3 regions of the Paenibacillus sp. FSL H8-0079 genome follow, and region 2 is predicted to be linked to each of the others. Evidence: predicted binding sites of a transcription regulator. Region 2 holds the regulator's gene; each other region holds the start of a gene.
What was found. Region 2 encodes Rex, which represses fermentation and respiration genes when NADH is low (regulators of the CRP and FNR family bind a similar motif). Its sites were predicted from a motif close to TTGTGAAATATTTCACAA; they were not measured.
Positions count from the first base shown of each region.

Region 1: MHI06_RS15045 (cytochrome ubiquinol oxidase subunit I) is a predicted target of Rex. The motif match lies at 2,777-2,794, and genes of this name have one in related genera.
Region 3: pflB (formate C-acetyltransferase) is a predicted target of Rex. The motif match lies at 2,620-2,637, and genes of this name have one in related genera.

Region 1 covers NZ_CP150300.1:3,369,917-3,374,211, reverse strand. Annotated here, with positions in the region: gene cydD (thiol reductant ABC exporter subunit CydD) at 1-254, opposite strand, end outside; gene MHI06_RS15050 (cytochrome d ubiquinol oxidase subunit II) at 269-1,282, opposite strand; gene MHI06_RS15045 (cytochrome ubiquinol oxidase subunit I) at 1,282-2,646, opposite strand; gene MHI06_RS15040 (MFS transporter) at 3,066-4,295, opposite strand, start outside.
Region 2 covers NZ_CP150300.1:4,088,674-4,092,968, reverse strand. Annotated here, with positions in the region: gene dinG (ATP-dependent DNA helicase DinG) at 1-1,489, shown strand, start outside; gene MHI06_RS18165 (redox-sensing transcriptional repressor Rex) at 1,708-2,361, shown strand; gene MHI06_RS18160 (amidohydrolase) at 2,348-3,652, shown strand; gene MHI06_RS18155 (DUF5590 domain-containing protein) at 3,692-4,222, shown strand.
Region 3 covers NZ_CP150300.1:4,306,548-4,310,842, forward strand. Annotated here, with positions in the region: gene pflA (pyruvate formate-lyase-activating protein) at 1-189, opposite strand, end outside; gene pflB (formate C-acetyltransferase) at 279-2,537, opposite strand; gene adhE (bifunctional acetaldehyde-CoA/alcohol dehydrogenase) at 3,176-4,295, opposite strand, start outside.

The DNA.
Region 1 (4,295 bases), 720 kb from region 2:
AAGCCCACTTTCCCGTTGCCATACGTCAACAGAGTACGTACAGCCATAACAGCCAGCAATAGGCCGAGCAACAGCATCACCGATGAGAAGGAAGCTTTCTCTACAAAGATTCGCTGGACTGCTTCAGCCACCAATGTGGCCTGACTTACAATAGCTACACCAAGCGCCAGCGAAATGATCGCAAGGAGAAGCCTGTTTTTTCGTTGTAAAGACATTTGCTGCGAGATCAGATTGGATTTGGCTCTCCTCTTCATTGAACGCTCCTCCTTTATTTTTTCCCTTTCACATAATCCGCATCAAACAGGAACAGTTTGAAGACCAGAATCAGAGAAGGAATTAACAGGCATAGACCACCGATAAACACGACCACTAGGGCGAAACCCATCGCTGGCGATGTGGCGCTGCTCTGAATGGTGATGTATGGATCAAGAATGTAAGGATATTGCCCAATGCCGTAAGCGAAAAAGGCTGTGAAAAATTGCAGCATGATACATATAAAAGCTAAACCATAACGGCGTCCGTTATATAAAAGCCACATGGCGATCATGAAAAATGCAACGGAAAGCGCCAGCAGCCACCATAAATCCATCATATTTTGAAAATGACGCTCATTGTGTTGACCCAAATATATAAATGCAGTCAGCGCGAGAATAATGGTCGGTGTGCTCCAGAACAAAGCATAGTTCCGCATCAGCTTCAATGCCGAATGATCCTCTGCCCGAGAAGCGTAAAATGTGAGAAATGATCCGCTAATGAACAATACGGACACGATGGCTAGACCAACGATGCTCCACGATAACGGATTCGTAAACAGCGCCCAGTAATCCAGGGAGACCGTATCCCCCTGCTTCAAAATAAAGCCACCTTCAGACAATGTCAGTGCCACTGACAACGACGCTGGAATAAGCAAACCTGTTGCTCCGTATAAAAACAGATATACGATACTTTTTTTGGAACCATAATTTTCGAAAGCATAGAACGACCCACGAATGGCAAGTAGAATCACGGCAATACTTCCCGGAACAAGCAGCGCGGAGCCATAATAGTAAGCGGTATCCGGGAAAAACCCGACGATACCAATATAGAAAAAGACAAAGAATACATTGGTGATCTCCCAGACCGGTGATAGATAACGGGAGATCAGACGATTAATCAGGTGATCCTGCTTCGTCAGGCGTGCATAAAAGGCGAAGAAACCTGCTCCAAAATCAATGGAAGCTACAATAAGATAGCCGTACAAGAACAGCCAAAGTACCGATATACCAATCAATTCATAACTCATTATGCCTGCCCCCCTTTCTTGGCTGATTGATCATGCTTCTCTTTCAACCATTTCTCCATCTCAAGGTCAGCAGGATTATTATTGAACAACCGTCTCAGTACGACGACACACATAACGCCTAGCAGGATGTACAGAAGCAAGAAGACGAAAAATAAAATTCTCACACTCGGCGAAGAAGTAGCGGCCTCTTCTACTCGCATATAACCTCGGATGATCCATGGCTGCCGCCCCACTTCTGCATAGAACCATCCCATCTCAACGGCCAGAAAAGCAAGCGGTGCACTGAGTGCAACCATACGAAGCATCCACTTGTTAAACTGATTACGTTTCTTCCAGAACACCAACAGGAAGTACAGACTTGATATAGCAAGCAGAGCGAAACCAATTCCAGCCATTAAGTCGAACAAGTAATGCACAAGTAGTGGTGGATGCTCGTCTGGTGGAAATTCGTTCAACCCGGTTACTTCGGCATTAAAGTCTCCAAAGGCTAGGAAGCTGAGTACTTTCGGCAAATGAAGTGCACCTATAATTTCATGTTCAGCGTTCAGCCATCCCAATAAAATCAAATCCGCGCCGCTTTCTGTCTCGAAATGCCACTCCGCAGCTGCGAGTTTCTCCGGCTGATGCTCAGCCAAAAACTTGGCAGATACATCTCCAGCTAAAGAATTTAATAAACTGAATACCAAAACTACGGCCATCATGAGATTCAAGCCTTTCTTGTGGTAGGCCGACACCCCTTTTCTCAGCATCGCAAAGGCTGCAATTCCTGCTAACAGTGCAGCTCCTGTCAGATAGGCTGAGCTTAATACATGGAACACCTTGGAGAACGTCGCCGTATTCAGCATCGCTTGCACGGGGTTCACTGCCATGAATTGACCTGCTTCCATGACAAAACCTTCAGGCTGGTTCATGAATCCGTTCACTGTTGTGATAAAAACAGCAGACATGCCTGCCCCGGCGACAATCGGAATGGTTAGCAACCAGTGGATATACGGATTTTTGAACCGATCCCACGTGTATAGATAAATGCCCAGGAATATTGCTTCAAAAAAGAATGCGAATACTTCCATAAATAGTGGCAATGCAATGACATTCCCGGCCAGTTTCATAAAATTCGGCCATACCAGGGCCAACTGCAGCGAGATCGCTGTACCTGTCACGACACCCACCGCCACAGAAATGACAAACCCTCTGGACCACCTCTTCGCCATAAGTATGTAATGGTGATCCTTCTTCCGAATGCCGATGAACTCTGCAATAGCGATCATCAATGGTACGCCGACACCAAGCGTTGCAAAAATCACGTGGAACCCGAGCGTTAAACCCGTCACCAGTCTGCTCCATAACACCGTATCAATAGCCATTCTTTGTGTTGCCTCCTTTCAAACTCTGTTTCATTTTTGTGATCAATTCTTGCTAAGGACTAGGTCTGCTACTCATTGGCTGCATTCAATATCAGCTTTGGACTTTCCTAATCGTTCATGTGAACGAATTAAGAGAAAAATTTCACAAAGTAAACAACAACGATATCTTGCCACATGTTCTTTGCGTTTACTCCTGTTGATTCCTGATATCAAATGCATAGAAAATGCTCTACAAGACCTAATAATCAAAATTATTATATCTTTATTTTTACCTAATTCAATCAAAGTCACGTCTTCTACCCTAAACGTTCAAGAAAGGATCAACTCTTTCTGACAACTTGGTGAAAAACAAAAAAAACACCCAATGGAGCTATTGATTCATTGGGTGTACACGTGCTATTGCACAGGAAATTCGCTATTTACTTGCTTATTTGCTCCGGATTCACCGCATCTGCCTCGCGACGTACGCTCATGATGATCAGTGATGCAGCAAGCACCGTAAGGATGACTCCAAGCATCTGAAATCCTGTCACATTGAATGTATCTCCCATGACGATCCCAATTAATAACGACGATAAGATGGTCCCCAGGTAGCGTGACGTATTAAAAATACCCGATGCAACACCGATCATTTCTTTGGGTGTGCTTTTGAACAGAGCTGCTTGCATGCCAACCGCATTTAAGCCGTTACTTATCCCAAATAAAGCTAAAGCAACAATGACAATGACGATTGGGGAAGTTTCATTCATGACGGCGATTAATATAGAGCCTAATGTCATTAAAGAAGCGGATACGATAAGTGCTGGCCGTGATCCCGATCTGTCAATCCAGCGTCCTGCGATTGGAGCAATGATGACTGAACATAACCCCAAGGCTAGCATGCTAATTCCTGTATAGACTTCGTTGAGATGACGTACCTGCTTCAAGTACGTAGGAACTCCAAAAAAAAGAGCGTAAAACAGGATGTTCACCAGCATGTATTGCACATTGACCCACGTCATTTCGGGATGTCTAGCAAACGTTCGCAGAGGGATAAAAGGCGTGTCTGCTTTTAATTCATGTCGGATGAACATGGCGAGTGCGATTAATCCCATCCCCCCTGTCAGCAGATGCCACGTTGAAATATTTCCAGTGGAGTTGACTGAGAGTAAGCCGATAAGCAGAGCTACCAAAGCTACCGTAAACAACAAAATACCTGGTGCATCAATTAACGCGAGCCATTGCCGAATGGACATATGACCAGAGATAGACGGAGATTGCTCGTCCTTCGGAATTGTTTTCCAAGCGAACATAAAGCTTGCCAAGACAAACGGAATATTAACGATGAATATGCTGTGCCAGTCCCACCAATGAATCAATACTCCACCAATAAAGGGCCCGATCGCAGCTGCTCCGGAGAGGAATATTGCCAAAGTGGACAAGGCGGAGGCTTGCTTGTCAGTCACGTTTATTCTGACAATCGCCATTCCGACGGCCACCATCATGCTTGTGCCAATCGATTGAATGATCCGGAATACGATGAGCCACGAAAAGCTGGGAGACCATGGAGCTAACATGGACGATACGAAAACAATAACAAGACCCATGAGGAAGATCTTCCTGCGACCAAACAAATCACTACACTTGCCCATGACCGGTTGAGCAACGGC
Region 2 (4,295 bases):
GCTACTGCCAGCGTATGAGAGTCTTGTGATCGATGAGGCACATCATCTGGAGGACGTGGCTGGTAAGCATCTAGGAATGCATATGAAATATTTCACGTTGGTTCATACACTGACCCGTCTGTTTAAAGACAGTCGTAATGGTCAGCTGCCTATGCTTCGTTCGCAGTTATCCGGACATGAAAATTCGGTGCAATGGGGCTCCATGGTGGATCAGATGTTCCCGCTCGCTCTTGAGGTTAAGGAGCTATGGGATCGCATGAGTGAAGCTTTGTTCGGTCTGTTGCCTGAACGAAGTGATGCTTCACCGGGAGAAACAGGACAATTTTCCCTGCGTCTGAAGGCATCTCAAAAACCGGCCAAATGGCAGGAGTTGCAGGATTTGGAGAACCAAATCCATGTGACATTGGGCGATTTGGTTCGCAAAGGGGACAAATTGCTGCTTGAGGTAAAAGAAGATCAGGATGATTATCAATCGGATAGCCTGATCACGGATATTACAGGATTGCTGAAAGATCTGACCACGTTGAAGGAGAATCTACGTTTCTTCATGCGTATGGATGATGCCAAAACGGTGTACTGGATGGAAGCCAGCGGCCAGTTCCGCAGCAAATCTCTCCAGCTGTATGCTGTACCTGTAGATGTCAGTGCACAACTTAAGGATTTGTTTTTTGATAAAAAGAAAAGTGTTGTGCTTACATCGGCTACGCTCTCTGTGGATAAGTCATTCCAGTTCATGATCGAGCAGCTTGGTTTGCAGGAAGCCGCCGAGAATAATCGGCTATTAACGTCGATGCTGCCATCACCTTTCAACTATCGCGATCAGGCACTTCTGGTGATTCCACGTGATTTCCCGAGTGTGAAGGGCAGTGTGGGTGATGCGCACTTTGTCAATATGCTGGTGCAATCACTCGCAGAGACCGCAATTGCCACGCGTGGGCGCATGATGGTTCTGTTTACTTCATACAAGATGTTGCGACAGGTCTATGATCCGCTAAAAGAAGCTCTGTCTGGTAACGACATCTCGTTGCTAGGGCAAGGTGTGGACAGTGGAAGCCGCTCGAAGTTGACTCGCAGGTTCCAGGACGCCAAAGCTACGGTACTTTTGGGCACAAGCAGCTTCTGGGAGGGTGTAGATATCCCTGGTGATGCGCTGACGTGTCTAGCTATTGTGCGATTGCCTTTCCAGCCGCCGAATCATCCGTTGGTGGAAGCCAAGAGTGAGTTGCTCCAGGAGCAGAAGAAGAATCCATTCCTGAAGCTGTCTGTACCGCAAGCGGTCATCCGTTTCAAGCAAGGATTTGGCCGATTGGTGCGTACCGCGAAGGACAGAGGAATTGTGATTGTCTATGATACACGCGTAATTGAAGCGTACTATGGCAAATTCTTTTTATATTCATTACCTGGTCCCAAAATGGAGCACATGCTCACAGAGCAAATGGTTCCACGAATTACCGAATGGTTGGAAAAACCTGATAAAGAACAAGAATAATGGTTTTTTTGTTCGTTATATCATTGCATGACGCTACAGTTTGGCGTTAAACTTTATGAGATCTTTCCGTTTGCGAATAAAGCAGTTGCACGTAAGAACTTATAACCTAAATTACAAGGAGCATTCTGTATAAAAAGTCACTTCTATCTTTGAGTTTATACAGAATGCTCATCTTTTCATCTATTATTTTATCGTGGCCTTGGTAAGGGGGAGCAAGAATGAAATCGGATAAAATTTCGGAAGCGGTGGTACGACGTCTGCCTGTTTACTTGCGTTATTTGAGCGAGTTGCATCAGCGTGAGGTGGCTACTGTTTCTTCTCAAGAGCTTGGACAGAGGCTGGATCTGAATCCGGCCCAAATTCGTAAAGACCTGGCTTACTTCGGTGATTTTGGTCGTAAAGGGATCGGGTATGATGTATCCTATTTGATCGAGAAAATTCGTCACATTCTCAAAATTGATCAGCAAATTAATGTAGCTCTGGTGGGCGCGGGTAACCTCGGACAGGCCTTGTCCAACTACAACGCGTATCTGAAAGACAACATGAAGATTGTTGCTGTATTTGATGCATATGGACCGAAGATTGGTAGTCAAATCAACAGTTTGACGGTAAAACCAATGAATGAATTGACGGAAGCAGTGAAAACGGATAACATCCGCATCGGCATTATCACGGTTCCGGATACGGAAGCCCAAAATGTAGCCGATCAACTTATTGAATCGGGAATTGAAGCGATCCTCAATTTTGCACCAACAATTCTAAAAACACCGCCGCATATCCGCATTCATCATGCTGACTTTACGACGGATCTGCTTAGTTTGGCCTATTACTTGGAGACTGGAAAGGACGACGAGGAAGATGACAACAAATAGATGGGTAATTCACAACGGCAAATTTGCCGTAAATGAAGGCGCAACATGGAATGTGGTTCAAGGCTATATGGTTGTTGAGAATGACAAGATTGTGCATATTGGTGAGACATTGCCGGATGGAGACGAAAATTGTACCAAAGTGGATGGAAAAGGACTGTTCTTCCTGCCGGGTCTGATCAATACGCATGGTCATGCAGCGATGTCGCTGCTCAGAGGTCATGGAGACGATCTTGCGCTGCAAGTATGGTTGCAGGAAAAAATGTGGCCGATGGAAGCGAAAATGACTTCACAAGATGTATATTGGGGAACTTCGCTATCGGTGCTTGAAATGTTGAAAGGCGGAACTACCGCTTTCCTGGACATGTATGATCACATGGATCAGGTTGCCAAAGTGGTGGAGCAATCCGGCGTTAGAGCAGCACTGGCACGTGGTGTAATCGGGCTGTGCTCGGAAGAAGAACAATTGCGGAAGCTGGAGGAGTCGGCTGCGTTTGCGCGTGAGTGGAATGGACAGGCAGATGGTCGCATTACAACCGTAATCTCCCCACACGCACCATATACATGCCCTCCAGACTACATAGAGAAGCTTGTACAGGTGGCGAACGACCTAAACCTTCCCCTTCATACTCATATGTCGGAAACGCTTCGTGAAGTCGAGCAGAACGTGGCTGATTATGGACTGCGTCCTGTGGCACATCTGGAGAAACTGGGCTTTTTCTCCCGTCCATCTCTGGTTGCACATGCGGTGCATCTGAATGACGAAGAGATCGAGATTCTGGCCCGTCATGATGTGGCTGTGTCCCATAACCCGGGAAGTAACCTGAAACTGGCTTCCGGTGTTGCTCGTGTACCCGCTTTGCTGAAAGCAGGAGTTACCGTGTCACTCGGAACAGACGGACCGGCAAGCAACAACAATCTGGATATGTTCGAGGAAATGAGACTCGCTGCATTGATCCACAAAGGCGTGTCTGGTGACCCGACGGCAGTACCAGCAGGCGAAGCGTTATTACTTGGAACGTCATATGGCGCCAAATCCATCTTCTTGAACAATACGGGAGCGCTTCAGGTTGGCATGAAGGCTGACTTTATCGCCCTGGACATTGAACAGGCACATTTCTATCCACATACAGACCTGATCTCACATACGATCTACTCGGCTTCTGCCAAAGATGTGGAGCATGTATGGGTGGATGGAAAACAAGTGGTGAAGCATGGCGAATGTCTGACTATGGATGAAGAGCGCATTTTGCGTGAGTCTCAATTGGCATTTGATGGTCTGCTTGCTCGTTAATTACAGGACAGCGCATCATAGGGAAAGGAAGTTCGGCTTTTGAAGAAAAAAAAGAAGTGGATATGGATTTCGCTGCTTGCACTGGTTCTGATTCTGTTTGGACTTCAGCGTTATTACGTCTATGTCACGCAGGATCAGCGCAAGGAAGAAGCGCTCGCCATACAGGCAGCACAGGAGCAACTGGGCATTACATCCTATGATGAATTGCGAAAGTATATCTGGGGAGATAAAGAAGGCTCTGACAACATCTACTGGACCCTGATCGGTAAAAATAAGGATAACCAGGATGTCATGGTCTGGGTTAAATTCGATGAAAACAATCAACCTGCCACAGGAGCAAATGCTATACACAGCGAACTGCTGCAGAATGGTATGACCGAAGCGCAGATCCGCAATCGTTTCAGTTCTGAAGTTCCTGCGGGTGAGATTAAGCGAATCATGCCCGGAGTTGTGAATGGGATATATGTGTGGCAAGTGTATTATAAGGACGGCACGCATAACCACTATCGCTTTTATCGTTTTAGCAACGGAGAACAGGTGGACCTGGTCTACACTCTCCCGAACAGCTAGAAACAATTAGAAAGAACCGGCAGACGGATATCCGACTGAACCGGTTCTTTGTGTTGTCTGTAAACATATTTGA
Region 3 (4,295 bases), 220 kb from region 2:
CAGGTAAGGCTCAATTTCAGCCAGTACCTCCTCAAGCGTCATTTCTTTTCCGCCATCTAGTGCCCATGTATCAGGATTGTGGCAATATTGACACTTGAGTAGACATCCTTGCATAAAAAGCACGAAGCGGATGCCTGGGCCGTCAACCGTCCCGAAAGTTTCGAGTGAATGAATATGTCCTTTAACCATGCTGCCTCTTCCTTTCTGTATCCGCATCCGCTGTGCGTTTAATATGATTTGGAATGCCTTGTTCTAGCGGTCTTCTACTTGCAAATTACTTACATCGAGCCATGGAACGTACGGTTGATGACATCCAACTGTTGTTCACGAGTCAGTTTAATGAAGTTAACCGCATATCCGGATACCCGTACAGTCAGTTGCGGATAATTTTCCGGGTGATCCATTGCATCAATCAGTTGTTGACGATCAAATACGTTAACGTTCAGGTGATGAGCGTTTTGACCAAAGTAACCATCCATCATCGCAGTCAGATTGGATTTACGTGTAGTTTCCTCTTTACCCAGTGCTTTTGGCACGATGGAGAAGGTATTGGAAATACCGTCAAGGCTGTGTTCATAAGGCAATTTGGCTACCGAGCCAAGGGATGCCAGTGCACCTTTTTTATCACGACCATGCATTGGGTTCGCACCTGGAGCAAATGGTTCACCTGCTTTACGACCATCCGGTGTAGTCCCTGTTTTCTTACCATATACCACGTTGGAAGTGATCGTCAGAACGGATTGTGTTGGAACTGCGTTACGGTAAGCTTTGTGCTTGCGAATCATGCCCATGAAGTTCTCGACCAGTTCAACAGCAATGCTGTCTACGCTGTCTTCATTGTTACCGTAACAAGGGAAGTCTCCTTCGATTTCGAAATCAACAGCGATGCCTTGTTCGTTACGAATTGGTTTTACTTTGGCATATTTGATCGCACTCAGTGAGTCGGCTGTAACCGACAGACCAGCGATACCGCAAGCCATCGTACGTACAATGTCACGGTCATGCAATGCCATTTCGATACGCTCATAACTGTATTTATCGTGCATGTAGTGAATGACGTTGAGGGTGTTCATATACAGCTTCGCGAGCCACTCCATCATTGGTTTGAAGCGTTTCATAACCTCATTGTAATCCAGCACGTCGCTTGTAATGGCAGGATACTCAGGTCCGACCTGTGCACCGGATTTCTCGTCACGACCACCGTTGATCGCATACAAGAGAGCTTTCGCCAGGTTGGCACGAGCACCGAAGAATTGCATTTGTTTCCCGATCTTCATCGCTGATACACAGCAAGCAATACCGTAATCGTCACCGTAGATCGGACGCATCAGATCATCATTCTCATACTGGATTGAACTGGTTTCGATGGAAACTTTGCTGCAATAATCTTTGAAAGCTTCCGGAAGTTTCGTGGACCATAGAACAGTCAAGTTCGGTTCTGGTGCAGGTCCCAGGTTGTGCAGCGTATGCAGGAAACGGAAGCTGTTTTTGGTTACACGTGTTTCACCATTCACAGACATACCACCGATGGACTCGGTTACCCATGTTGGATCTCCACTGAACAGTTCGTTGTAATCTGGTGTACGCAGGAATTTAACAATCCGCAGTTTCATGACGAAATGATCAACCAATTCCTGAGCCTGTTCTTCGGACAAAATCCCTTCTTGCAGGTCACGTTCAATGTAGATGTCCAGAAAAGAAGATACACGTCCCAAGGACATCGCAGCACCATTCTGTTCTTTGATCGCAGCGAGATAACCGAAGTACAACCATTGGAATGCTTCTTTTGCTGTAGTCGCTGGTAAGGAAATATCGAACCCGTGCATATCGCCCAATTGCTTCAATTCTTGCAATGCACGAATCTGCTCAGACAATTCTTCCCGTAGACGAATGACATCTTCATCAATGACATCAACTTCGAGTGCATTCAATTCACCTTTTTTGTTACGAATCAGGAAGTCTACCCCGTACAGAGCTACACGGCGATAGTCACCGATGATCCGTCCACGGCCGTAAGCATCTGGCAGACCTGTGATGATTCCTGCTTTACGCGCTGCACGCATGTCGGAAGTATAAGCATCGAAAACCCCTTGGTTATGCGTTTTGCGAATGTTTGTAAATATATCAATGACGCCTTGTGGCATCTCAAAGCCATATGCCTCACATGCGTCAATCATCATGCGAATTCCGCCTGTTGGTTGAATGGAGCGTTTGAACGGAGCATCGGTCTGAACGCCGACAATCTGCTCTTTGGATTGGTCCAGATAACCTGGTTGGTGAGAAACAATAGTTCCTGGTGTGTTCACGTCAACGTCAAGGACACCGCCGTTATCACGTTCTTTTTTGGTCAGATCAGATACGATCTCCCACAATTCTTTGGTATTCTGAGTTGCACCTGCAAGGAACGCTTCATCGCCGTAATACGGAGACAAGTTGTGTGCCAGAAAATCATTCACATCTACGGATTTGGTCCATGTTCCTTTGGTAAAGTTTCTCCAGCCTGTTTGTTGTTTGACATCTTTTTCAATCACCGACATCGTAATCCCTCCACTAATTTGGATTTCTGGACACATAACATATTGCTTCATTCGTATCATTGTGTGCCCAGAGCCGCGATTAATGTGAATTGTTTCACATAAACCGGAACATGTTCTCTCTACTTGGGAACCGGAACCGCGGGATGAATGTTTTTCTTACATTTTCAGTATACGACTTGGCGCTTTCATCATCTGTGATTTTTATCACAAAGTCAGTGAAGTAACTCACTCCACCTGCGCTGTGTCCCATTGAACCGGAACTTTACACAGGATCACTGCGTGGCAGAACAACCTTCCAATCGCTGTTATCCCCAGATTTTTTTGATTCCCTTTTGAAAAGGGAAAATCCGGGGATAAAGGCGACCGCTTCGCTTTTTCAGGTTATTTCTGCCCCTCCGTTGTCGTGTAAAGGGTTCGTTCAAACGGCCACATCACGGATTCCGTGTAACCTCTATAGGAACCGAACCATTGCTCCTCTATACTCGGAGCAAACCAAATCTTAGAATACTCCTGAAAAACAGGTGCTTCACTCTTCTGTTTTTCTGCCCTCTCGTTATTGTGTGAAAGACGGCAATCGGGGCTCCCCTTTCGGGGAACCCTGATCTTCTTGCCGTAAGGCACGCTTCGTTCTAAATTTATTATTCAAACTTTCCGTAGAAAGCGTTGCGGTATACATCAGCCAGTTCAGTTACCAGCGGCAACTTCGGATTGGCGGTTGTACATTGGTCTTCGAAGGCACGGTCTGCCAGATAATCCACATGTGCTTCAAAGTCTTTTGCATCAAATCCGATTTCCTGGAACGATTCTTCAATGCCCAAGATTTTGTTCAGGTTACGGATGGCATTGATGAGACTGGTCACACCTTCTTCTGTCGTGCGAGCAGGCAATCCCAAGATACGGGCAATTTCGGCATACCGCTCATCCGCTACAAAGTGCGAATATTTCGGGAACGATGCGAATTTGGTCGGTTTTTTCGCGTTGTAACGAATGACGTGTGGCATCAGGATTGCATTGGTGCGTCCGTGTGCGGTGTGATACTGACCGCCCCATTTGTGCGCCAAGCTGTGGTTAATGCCCAAGAATGCGTTGGCAAACGCCATACCTGCAATCGTGGAAGCATTATGCATTTTCTCACGTGCCAGTTTGTCGCCTTGCAGCGCAGATTGCTCCAGGTATTGGAATACTAGTTGAATGGCTTTAATCGCAAGTCCATCTGTGTAATCATTCGCCATAACAGACACATAAGCTTCAATCGCGTGAGTCAGTACGTCCATACCTGTATCCGCAACCGCTGTTTTAGGCAGGGAGTATACGAATTCTGGATCGACAATCGCTACGTCTGGTGTCAGCTCATAGTCGGCCAATGGATATTTGGTGTTACCTTGATTTTTATCTGTGATAACCGCGAACGATGTCACTTCAGAACCTGTACCGGATGTGGTTGGGATCGCTACAAATTTTGCTTTTACGCCGAGACGTGGATATTTGTAGATCCGTTTGCGGATATCCATGAATTTTTGTTTCAGGTCGTTGAAGTCCGTGTCTGGGTATTCATAGAACAACCACATGGCTTTGGCAGCATCCATCGGTGATCCACCGCCGAGTGCAATAATGCAGTCCGGTTGGAAGCGACGCATCATTTCCGTTCCGCGATCTACTGTCGTTGTGGACGGATCGGGCTCTACATCGGAGAACACTTCGATTGCTACAGGCATCTGGCGTTGACGCAGATAGTGCTCTACTTTTTCCACATAACCA